Regions from separate parts of the Planococcus sp. TJ-301 genome, predicted to be linked through region 2. Evidence: riboswitches for the same ligand, from Rfam matches in the RefSeq annotation. Region 2 holds a riboswitch; the other holds the start of a gene.
The links. Region 2 has a riboswitch for S-adenosylmethionine ahead of AC4EHJ_RS10395 (2,3-diketo-5-methylthiopentyl-1-phosphate enolase). Riboswitches for the same ligand answer to the same signal wherever they lie in the genome.

Region 1 (4,471 bases), 880 kb from region 2:
AATGGGCGGTTTTGTTCGGGAATTTATTTCACCAGTTCGGGAGTTTGTATTGCGCGGCGGACTTTTTGCAGCGCTTGTTCAAGGTCTTCCAGCAAATCGTCGCGGTTTTCGAGGCCGACAGATAAACGCAGAACACCGTCTGTGATGCCGCGCTTCTCGCGGTATTCTTTCGGCATAGATGCATGGGACATTGTCGCCGGGTAAGAAAGAATCGTTTCGACTGCTCCCAAACTTACCGCAAATACCGGAATTTGGAGGCTCTCCACAAAAATCCGGGCAGCATCTTTGTCTCTCAGGCGCAGCGATACAACAGCTCCCGCGTCGCGTGCTTGGCGCTCATGGATCGGATTGCCCGGATGGAATGTGAAGCCCGGATAATAGACTTCTTCCACGGCGGGATGGCTATGCAAATATTGCGCAATGACACGGGCAGAAGCGGATGATTGCTTCAACCGTGCGCCCAGAGTTTTGATGCCTTGGATCAAGGTATAGGAATCATGAGCCCCCAAGACCGAACCGAACGTATTTTGAATAAAGCCGAGACGATCCGCCAATTCCGGATCTTTGACGACTGCGAGCCCCGCGATGATATCGCTGTGGCCGGATAGAAATTTCGTCGCGCTGTGCAAGACGACATCTGCGCCCAAAGCAAGCGGGTTCTGGTACAAAGGCGTCATGAATGTATTGTCGACAAATGTTAAGCAGCCATTGGCTTTTGCGAGCTTGGCGGCTATTTCGATGTCAGTGATATTCATGACCGGATTGGATGGTGTTTCTATATAAACGACTTTCGTATTGGACTGGATAGTTGCGGCCATTTCGCTGAGGTCGGTCATGTCGACAAAGCTATAGGAAATTCCGAATTTGGTAAGCACTTCCGTGACAAAGCGGTAAGTGCCCCCGTAGACATCTTCCGATACAAGGACGTGGTCGCCAGCCGACAGCAGCATGAACGCGGAAGAAATGGCAGCCATGCCGGAAGCGAAAGCGAATCCGCGTGTGCCGCCTTCGAGTTTGGCAATGGTTTCTTCCAGCTTTAAACGTGTGGGATTGCCGGAGCGGCTGTAATCGAACGGTCCGAATTCGTCAAAGCTGGCCTGATGGTATGTGGAAGACAAGTGAATCGGGACATTGACCGCCCCGGTTTCTTTGTCGACTCCGGCTGCGTGGATGAATTGAGTTTCCAAATGTGTCATAGGCGAAGGACCTCCTTGTCCAGTTTTGCGAATGCTTGGGTAAGATCGGCTGTCAGGTCTTCAATGTCTTCGATGCCGACGGAAAAGCGGAGCAGGCAATCGCAAATTCCGCGGCGCGTCCGCTCTTCATAAGGGATATCGGCGTGCGTCTGGGTGGCGGGATAGGTGATGAAACTTTCCACGCCGCCCAGGCTTTCAGCGAACGTGATCAGTTCCAAATTTTCCAGAAACGGACCGACCAATGATGCGTCTTGCAAGCGGAATGACAACATGCCTCCTTTTCCGGGATAAAGGACATCTGTGACCGCAGGGTGATGTGCCAGAAACTCAGCAGCTTCGCACGCATTTTTTTCGTGCTGTTTCATGCGAAGCGGCAGCGTCTTCAAGCCGCGGATCAACAACCAGGAATCGAACGGCGATAACACTGCGCCAGCTGAATTGTGAAGCACGCCCAGTTTCTCGCAAAGCGCCTGGCCTTTAGCAGCAACCAAGCCGCCGAGCACGTCATTATGGCCGCCGATATACTTTGTCGCGCTGTGCACGACGATGTCTGCGCCTAATGTTATAGGCTGTTGAAGGTAAGGCGTTAAAAAGGTGTTGTCGGCAATGAGCAGCAAACCATGTTTTTTCGCCAGTTTTCCGTAGGCGGCCAGGTCGATTTCCTGCATCAATGGATTGGTTGGCGTCTCGATGAATAACGCTTTCGTTTTATCTGTGATCAAGCTTTCAGTGTGGCTGACATCATTGAAATCTGCGTAAACGGTGCGGATATTGTAAATCTCCGAATAATGCTGGAGCAGCCGGTAAGTGCCTCCGTAAATATCTTCCGGTACCAATAGCTCGTCATCAGGCCTGAACAGCGACAGCACCAGTTGAATTGCCGCCATTCCGGAACTACAGGCAAATCCAGCATCCGCGCCTTCAAGAGCGGCGATGCCTTCTTCCAGTACGGAGCGAGTCGGGTTTTTGGTGCGCGTGTAATCATAGCCTGTCGACCTGCCAAGCCCCTCATGTTCATAAGCGGTCGACAAATAAATTGGGGTGCTGACCGCCCCTGTCGTTTTATCGGTTTTATTGCCTAATTGCACTAGTTGCGTTTCAATGCCGAATTTTTCCATGGGAATCATCCTTTCAAAATAAAAACAGGGGCTCGCTTCTTGAAAAAGAAGAAAGCCCCTGTTTTGGGAACCTAATCTTCTCATCTTCTAAGCCGAGGCTTATTGGAATTAGCACCGTAGCCATAAGGGCTGGTTGCTGAGACTTCACAGGGCCAAATCCCTCCGTCTCTCTAGATAAGAAATAAAATATGAAGTTTTAATGTGCGTGCAGGGTAAAGGTCCACCGATCAAACAGCGCCTTTAGATAAAGTTTACTTTAATACAGCAGGGCGAATTTTACAAGGGAAAGTTTAAATTTTTAAAAAATTATTTGTAGATCAGAAAGTTGAGATGGCTCTGTTTCTTTCCGGTTAATTTGAATTACGAAAAAGTTGAACGAACTGTCGTTTCATCTTGAATGGACATCGGAAAAGTCTATCTTGACTAGGTAAGAAGGGATGCGTTCAAGAAAACCGAGCGCCTTGAAAAACATTATCGGGAAAAGCAATTGACTGGTTTTTCTGGGTGCTGAGCAGGAACCGTGTAGAAAAAAGAAAATACCGCTACACTTGTAAAAGTGAGGAGTGATGAATGATGACTAGTAAAAAATTCGAAAACATACCATTGGCTGTGCTAGACTTGGCGCCGGTCAACGCAGACAGCGATGCGGCTCAATCATTCAAGAACAGCGTCGAATTGGCGCAGCATGTAGAGAAATTAGGTTTTAACCGGCTTTGGCTTGCTGAGCACCATAATATGCCGGGCATCGGCAGTTCTGCGACATCAGTTTTAATCGGCCACATTGCCGGGCAAACAAAGCGGATCCGTGTAGGTTCAGGAGGCGTCATGCTGCCGAACCATGCGCCGCTCGTTATCGCAGAGCAATTCGGTACGCTTGAATCGCTGTACCCCGGCCGCATTGACCTTGGTTTAGGGCGCGCGCCCGGGAGCGACCAGGCGACAGCTTATGCGCTGCGCCGAACGTTGCACAGCAGCGGGGATGAGTTTCCACAGCAAGTAGAAGAACTGCAAAACTATTTTTCCGAAAATCCAAAAGGCAGCGTCCGCGCTTTTCCTGGAACCGGTCTGGATGTGCCGCTTTGGCTGCTTGGTTCAAGCGGCTTCAGTGCTAGGCTTGCGGCGATTAAAGGCTTGCCATTTTCATTTGCCAGCCATTTTGCGCCGGACTACACGATTCAGGCTTTGCAGCTCTACCACCAGAACTTTAAACCTTCCGCCGCATTGAAAGAGCCGTATGCCATGGTCGGCGTCAATGTCATTGCAGCGGATACACAGGAGAGGGCGGAATGGCTTGCAACATCCGGCCAGCAGCAGATGTTTGCGCTGATGCGAGGTATGCCGACCCATTTCCAGCCGCCGATCGATGATCTCGAAAAGGTTTGGTCGGACCGTGAAATTGCCATTTTCAAAGAAAAACTGGCTTCAGAATCGATGATTGTCGGCACACCGGATGTGGTCCGCGAAAAGCTGCGGAACTTTATCAATAAAACCCGAGCGAACGAAGTCATTGTCAATTCCCAGATTTTTCATCTTGAAGACCGCCTGCGTTCTTACAGCCTTCTTGGTGATATGATGGAATAAATACCATGTCTCTGCTAAAGCAATCGCTTTGGCGGGGATTTTTTTGTGCAATAAAAAGCACCGCCAGGATTTGGCGGTGCAAGGAGCGGAAGCTATTGGAGCCGTTTAGCTTGCTGCGCTTCAATTTTGATTTCCTGGGGTGCATCGTCATCTTTCGAGTTGGCATAATCTGGTGCGCCTTCGCCAATCATGTTTTGGGCAGCATTATAATCTTCTTCGATTTCGCGCGGTGTTTCCTGCGGATCGATTCTGATTTTGGCCATTGGAACGACCTCCTTTCCGCTGATGTTTGATTAAAGCCAGTGAAGGAAGGCGGACGTCTATATGCTTTATTATACTGACTATTCCGTCATTAATAAAGTTTCAATGCTTTTTATTGAAACCAAAACCCGCCAGAGCTTGTGGCTCGAGCGGGTTTTGGTTATTGCTGTTCGGTTGCTTCGGCATTCAACAGGATGCTTTCGAAATAGACAGCTGGAGAATCTTTTTGCCATTCCTCTGCTATTGCTCCAGCGGTATTAGAAGATGCGCTATAAGCCATTTCTGTGCGTAGATCATCAGTCAGGGGAATCTTCA
Region 2 (4,471 bases):
CGATCGGCCCGTAATAAGCGAATTCCGGATCGATGACCTTCGTTTCGCTGTCGCTGGCGAAGATACTGCCGGTATGGAGATCGCCGTGCAGCAGCGCTTCCGCTTCAGTCAAAAAACTAAACTTCAATTTCGCCGCTTCCAACTGAAGCGCTTTGTTAGCCCATAGCGCTTCCACAGCCTCTTTCAGCTCCGGCTCGAAATCATTGGTTTCATTATCAAAAAACGGGTCTGTAAAAATCAGGTCTTCGGTAATCTTGCACAGCTCCGGATTCGAGAAAGCCGCAGCGAGCTTTTTCTTTTCAAATGGGTGAAGCGCAAAATCCGATGTCTGGAACAAGGTGCGCGCCAAGTATTCGCCGATATCCGTCGAAAGCTGCGGATACGCCTTTCCGGCAATCAAGCCTTCGCGGGCAATCGTCAAATGCGACAAATCTTCCATGACCGTCAAAGCCAATACCGCATCCGTGGCATAAACAGCCGGCACCAGATTCGGCACGAATTCACCGTGTTTCCGAAGGGCATCTGCCTCGATCTGTGCGCGCTGCAACGTCAGAGGCCAGCTTTCGCCTACGACTTTCGCATATGGCAACGCCTGTTTCAAAATAACGCTCTTGCCGCTTTCCGGATCCGCCACGCGGAACACGTAATTCAAGTTGCCATCGCCGATTTCGTCGCATTGCAATGCTGCCCCAGCCGGGAATGGATAATGCGTTCTCGCAAGCTCAATGGCGGACTCTACTGTCAATTCTTCGTATTGTTTAGCTGCTGTTGCCATATGTCATCTACCTTTCGAATGCAAAATAAAAAGCCTCTTTCCCAAAAGAAAGAGGCTCAGAAATATAGATTCCATGCCTCTTATCTTTCAGAAATGTACATTTCTGATGGAATTAGCACCGTGCCTTGCGGGATTTTCATCCCGGCGCTGAAGCGCCCCTTCTCACGAAGGTATTACGGTCGGTTGCTGGGCGTCATAGGGCCAATTTCCCTCTGCCTGCTCTTGATAAGAGTTTTTGATGCGTATGTGTATGCTGTTTGAAAAGAATCCTATCATGGTTCAGAATTGAGTGTCAATAACTTTTTTCAATATTCCTTTTCATTTCCCTTTATTAAATTTAAAATCATTTCTTTATACTGTAAAACCAGAAGCGAAGTTTGCAGTCGTTTCAGAGAAATGATTTTTCGTTAACCAGCACTAAATCGGCTTTAACATAACGATAAAATTAGTTAACATGACTTGCATGAAAATTAACATGCACTGGCGAAGCGTTAACATGAACTATTTGAAATTTAACTGGCACTAGCCGAATCCAGCACTCTTCAACCGCAATTTACAGATAATTATTGACAGAAAGTTTTAATCGTGGAATAATCAGAATTACTTTGTATATCGAAACCAATTGAATACGCATTCTTATTCAGAGCAGGTGGAGGGACAAGCCCTATGACACCCGGCAACCGGTCCAGCAATGGACACGGTGCTAATTCTTGCAGCCCGTTTGACAGGCTGAGAAATAAGAAGTTGTTAAGCCCATTAACCTCTTCTTGTTTGAAGAGGTTTTTTTATGTTTTCAATCAATGTAAACGGAGTGTGGATAATTTGAGCAGATTGACAGCTACTTACCAGCTTTACGGAAAACCCGGCTCTTTCGAGAAAAAGGCGGAAGGCATCGCGCTTGGCTTGACGATCGGCTCGTGGACCGATTTGCCGTTGCTTGAGCAGGAGCAATTAAAACAGCATAAAGGCGAGGTGGTCTCGGTCACCGAGTTTGAAGATGCACCGCATCCCTTGAACCCTGGACTGATTCGTGCGGAAGCAAAAATCTCTTATCCGAGTGCGAATTTCTCGCCGGATTTGCCTGCCATCTTGACGACGGTGTTTGGAAAGCTGTCGCTCGACGGCGAAGTGAAGCTGCTCGATTTGGAGTTTGACGATGAACTGCTTGGGCATTTCCCCGGGCCGCAGTTCGGCATCGAAGGCGTCCGCGGTTTGATCGGCGTCCAAGACCGCCCGCTTGTGATGAGTATTTTCAAAGGCGTGATCGGCCGGGACTTGGAGTTTTTGAAAGCCCAGCTCCGGCAACAGGCACTTGGCGGCGTCGATCTTGTAAAAGACGATGAAATTCTTTTTGACAATCCGTTAACGCCATTTGAGCATCGCATTACAGCCGGTAAAGAAGTGCTGCAGAGCGTATTCGAAGAAACCGGCCACCGCACTTTGTATGCCGTAAACCTTTCGGGGCGCACATCCACTCTTAGAGACAAGGCGAAAAAAGCGGTGGAACTTGGAGCTGACGCGTTGCTGTTCAATGTCCATGCCTATGGGCTCGACGTTCTGCAGGAATTGGCGGAAGACACTGACATCCGGCTTCCGCTGATGGCTCATCCGGCATTCAGCGGCGCGTTCACTTCTTCTCCGACTTATGGGTTGTCGACAGCGCTGGCACTCGGCAAATTGACGCGCATCGCCGGAGCGGATTTCTCGTTATTCCCCTCCCCTTACGGAAGTGTTGCACTTGAAAAGAGCCAAGCCTTGGCGCTTGGCGAAGAGCTGGTGAAAGCAAGCGCGTTGAAACGCTCTTTCCCGGTGCCTTCAGCTGGCATTCATCCCGGCCTTGTGCCGCAGCTGTTCGAAGATTTCGGCACTGACAGCATCATTAACGCAGGCGGCGGCGTCCACGGCCATCCGGACGGCGCGGCAGGCGGCGGCAAAGCATTCCGCCAGGCAATTGACGCCGTACTTACTGGACAATCGCTTGCCGAAGCCTCAAAACAACATCATGAATTAAAAACAGCTTTGGATATATGGGGGTAACAACCATGAATAAAACGGTCATCTTCTGTGATTTTGACGGCACCATCACCAATTCAGACAACATCATCGCCATCCTCCAGCATTTTGAGCCGCCGGGATGGAATCCGATAAAAGACCAAATCCTGTCTCAGGAAATATCCATCCGCGACGGCGTTGCGCAAATGTTCTCGCTGCTGCCTGCAGCAAAAAAAGATGAAGTTATCAAGTTTGTCTTGGAACAGGCGCAAATCCGTGAAGGTTTCGCCGATTTCGTCGCTTATACGCGCGAACGCGAGATTCCTCTTTATGTTGTCAGCGGCGGCATTGACTTTTTTGTCCATCCGCTCATTAAACCGTTTGGCCCTTTTGCCGGCGTTTATTGCAACGAAGCGGATTTCTCGGGCGAGTCGATCCGCCTTGAATTTCCGCATGGCTGCGACGAACAATGCCCGAGCCAAGGCTGCGGCTGCTGCAAGCCCTCGATCATTCGCCAATTGCTCGAGGACGGCGCACAAAGCATCGTCATCGGCGATTCCATCAGTGATTTAGAAGCCGCGAAGCAAGCGGATTTCGTCATCGCGCGCGACTATCTTATTGGGAAATGCGAAGAGATTGGCTTGCCGTACAAGCCATTTGAAAACTTCTATGACGTCATGTCGATCATCGATGAAAAACTGGGGGTGAAGTCATGACCGCATTCCAAGAAAGATGGCAGGAACTCGCAGACATCAAAGACGAATTGGCATTGCGCGATTGGTTCATGGGAACGAGCGGAAACCTGGCAATTAAAGTTCAGGACGCGCCGCTGGAATTTCTCGTCACCGCGAGCGGCAAAGACAAACGCAAACGCACATCGGAGGATTTTTTACTGGTGGATGCGGAAGGCAAAGCAGTGGAAGAAACGCCGCTGAAGCCTTCAGCTGAAACGTTGCTGCATTGCGCAGTCTATGCCAAAACCAGTGCGGGCTGCAGCCTTCACATCCATACGGTTGCCAATAACGTTATTTCTGAAATCTACGGCGACCGGGGCAAAATCGACTTTCAAGGTCTGGAGCTCATCAAAGCATTCGGGCTATGGGAAGAAGACGCCGTACTGACGATTCCCATCATTCCAAACCATGCCCACATCCCCGACCTAACGGAAGAGTTTGAAAAACACCTTTCTGCTGACAGCGGTGCAGTGTTGATCCGCAACCACGGCATCACGGTGTGGGGCAAAAATCCATTTGAAGCTAAGAAACTATTGGAAGCAAGCGAGTTCTTGTTTCAATACCAGCTCGCTTTATATCAAATACAATCCCATTAAGAGAGGAAGATTAACATGGCAATCATCAAAATCCAAGGCACAAACGAAACAATCGAAGCGCAGAATGAAGTAGCAGCATTTCTAGAGCAGCAGGAAGTCGTCTACGAACATTGGGACATTGAAAAATTGCCGGAGCATTTGCGTGAGAAGTTCGACCTCAGCGACGCTGAAAAAGAAGAAATCTTAACGGCATTCAAAACCGAAATCGATGACATCTCCGAGCGCCGCGGCTACCAGGCATCGGACATCATCTCTCTTTCCGATTCCAATCCGAAGCTGGACGAGCTATTGAAAAACTTCCAGCGCAAGCACATCCACACAGACGATGAAGTCCGCTATATCGTCAGCGGCCACGGCGTCTTTATCATCCAAGG

Region 1: it holds a riboswitch for S-adenosylmethionine, as region 2 does, so the genes downstream of both, AC4EHJ_RS06350 (methionine biosynthesis PLP-dependent protein) here and AC4EHJ_RS10395 (2,3-diketo-5-methylthiopentyl-1-phosphate enolase) in region 2, are expected to answer to the same signal.

What each region holds. Positions count from the first base shown of each region.
Region 1 covers NZ_JBZDOH010000001.1:1,245,267-1,249,737, reverse strand. Annotated here, with positions in the region: gene metC (cystathionine beta-lyase) at 24-1,196, opposite strand; gene AC4EHJ_RS06350 (methionine biosynthesis PLP-dependent protein) at 1,193-2,314, opposite strand; SAM riboswitch class I at 2,392-2,495, opposite strand; gene AC4EHJ_RS06345 (LLM class flavin-dependent oxidoreductase) at 2,888-3,895, shown strand; gene AC4EHJ_RS06340 (hypothetical protein) at 3,988-4,158, opposite strand; gene AC4EHJ_RS06335 (hypothetical protein) at 4,317-4,471, opposite strand, start outside.
Region 2 covers NZ_JBZDOH010000001.1:2,126,582-2,131,052, forward strand. Annotated here, with positions in the region: gene mtnK (S-methyl-5-thioribose kinase) at 1-775, opposite strand, end outside; SAM riboswitch class I at 853-1,007, opposite strand; SAM riboswitch class I at 1,409-1,518, shown strand; gene AC4EHJ_RS10395 (2,3-diketo-5-methylthiopentyl-1-phosphate enolase) at 1,598-2,812, shown strand; gene AC4EHJ_RS10400 (2-hydroxy-3-keto-5-methylthiopentenyl-1-phosphate phosphatase) at 2,818-3,483, shown strand; gene AC4EHJ_RS10405 (methylthioribulose 1-phosphate dehydratase) at 3,480-4,097, shown strand; gene AC4EHJ_RS10410 (1,2-dihydroxy-3-keto-5-methylthiopentene dioxygenase) at 4,113-4,471, shown strand, end outside.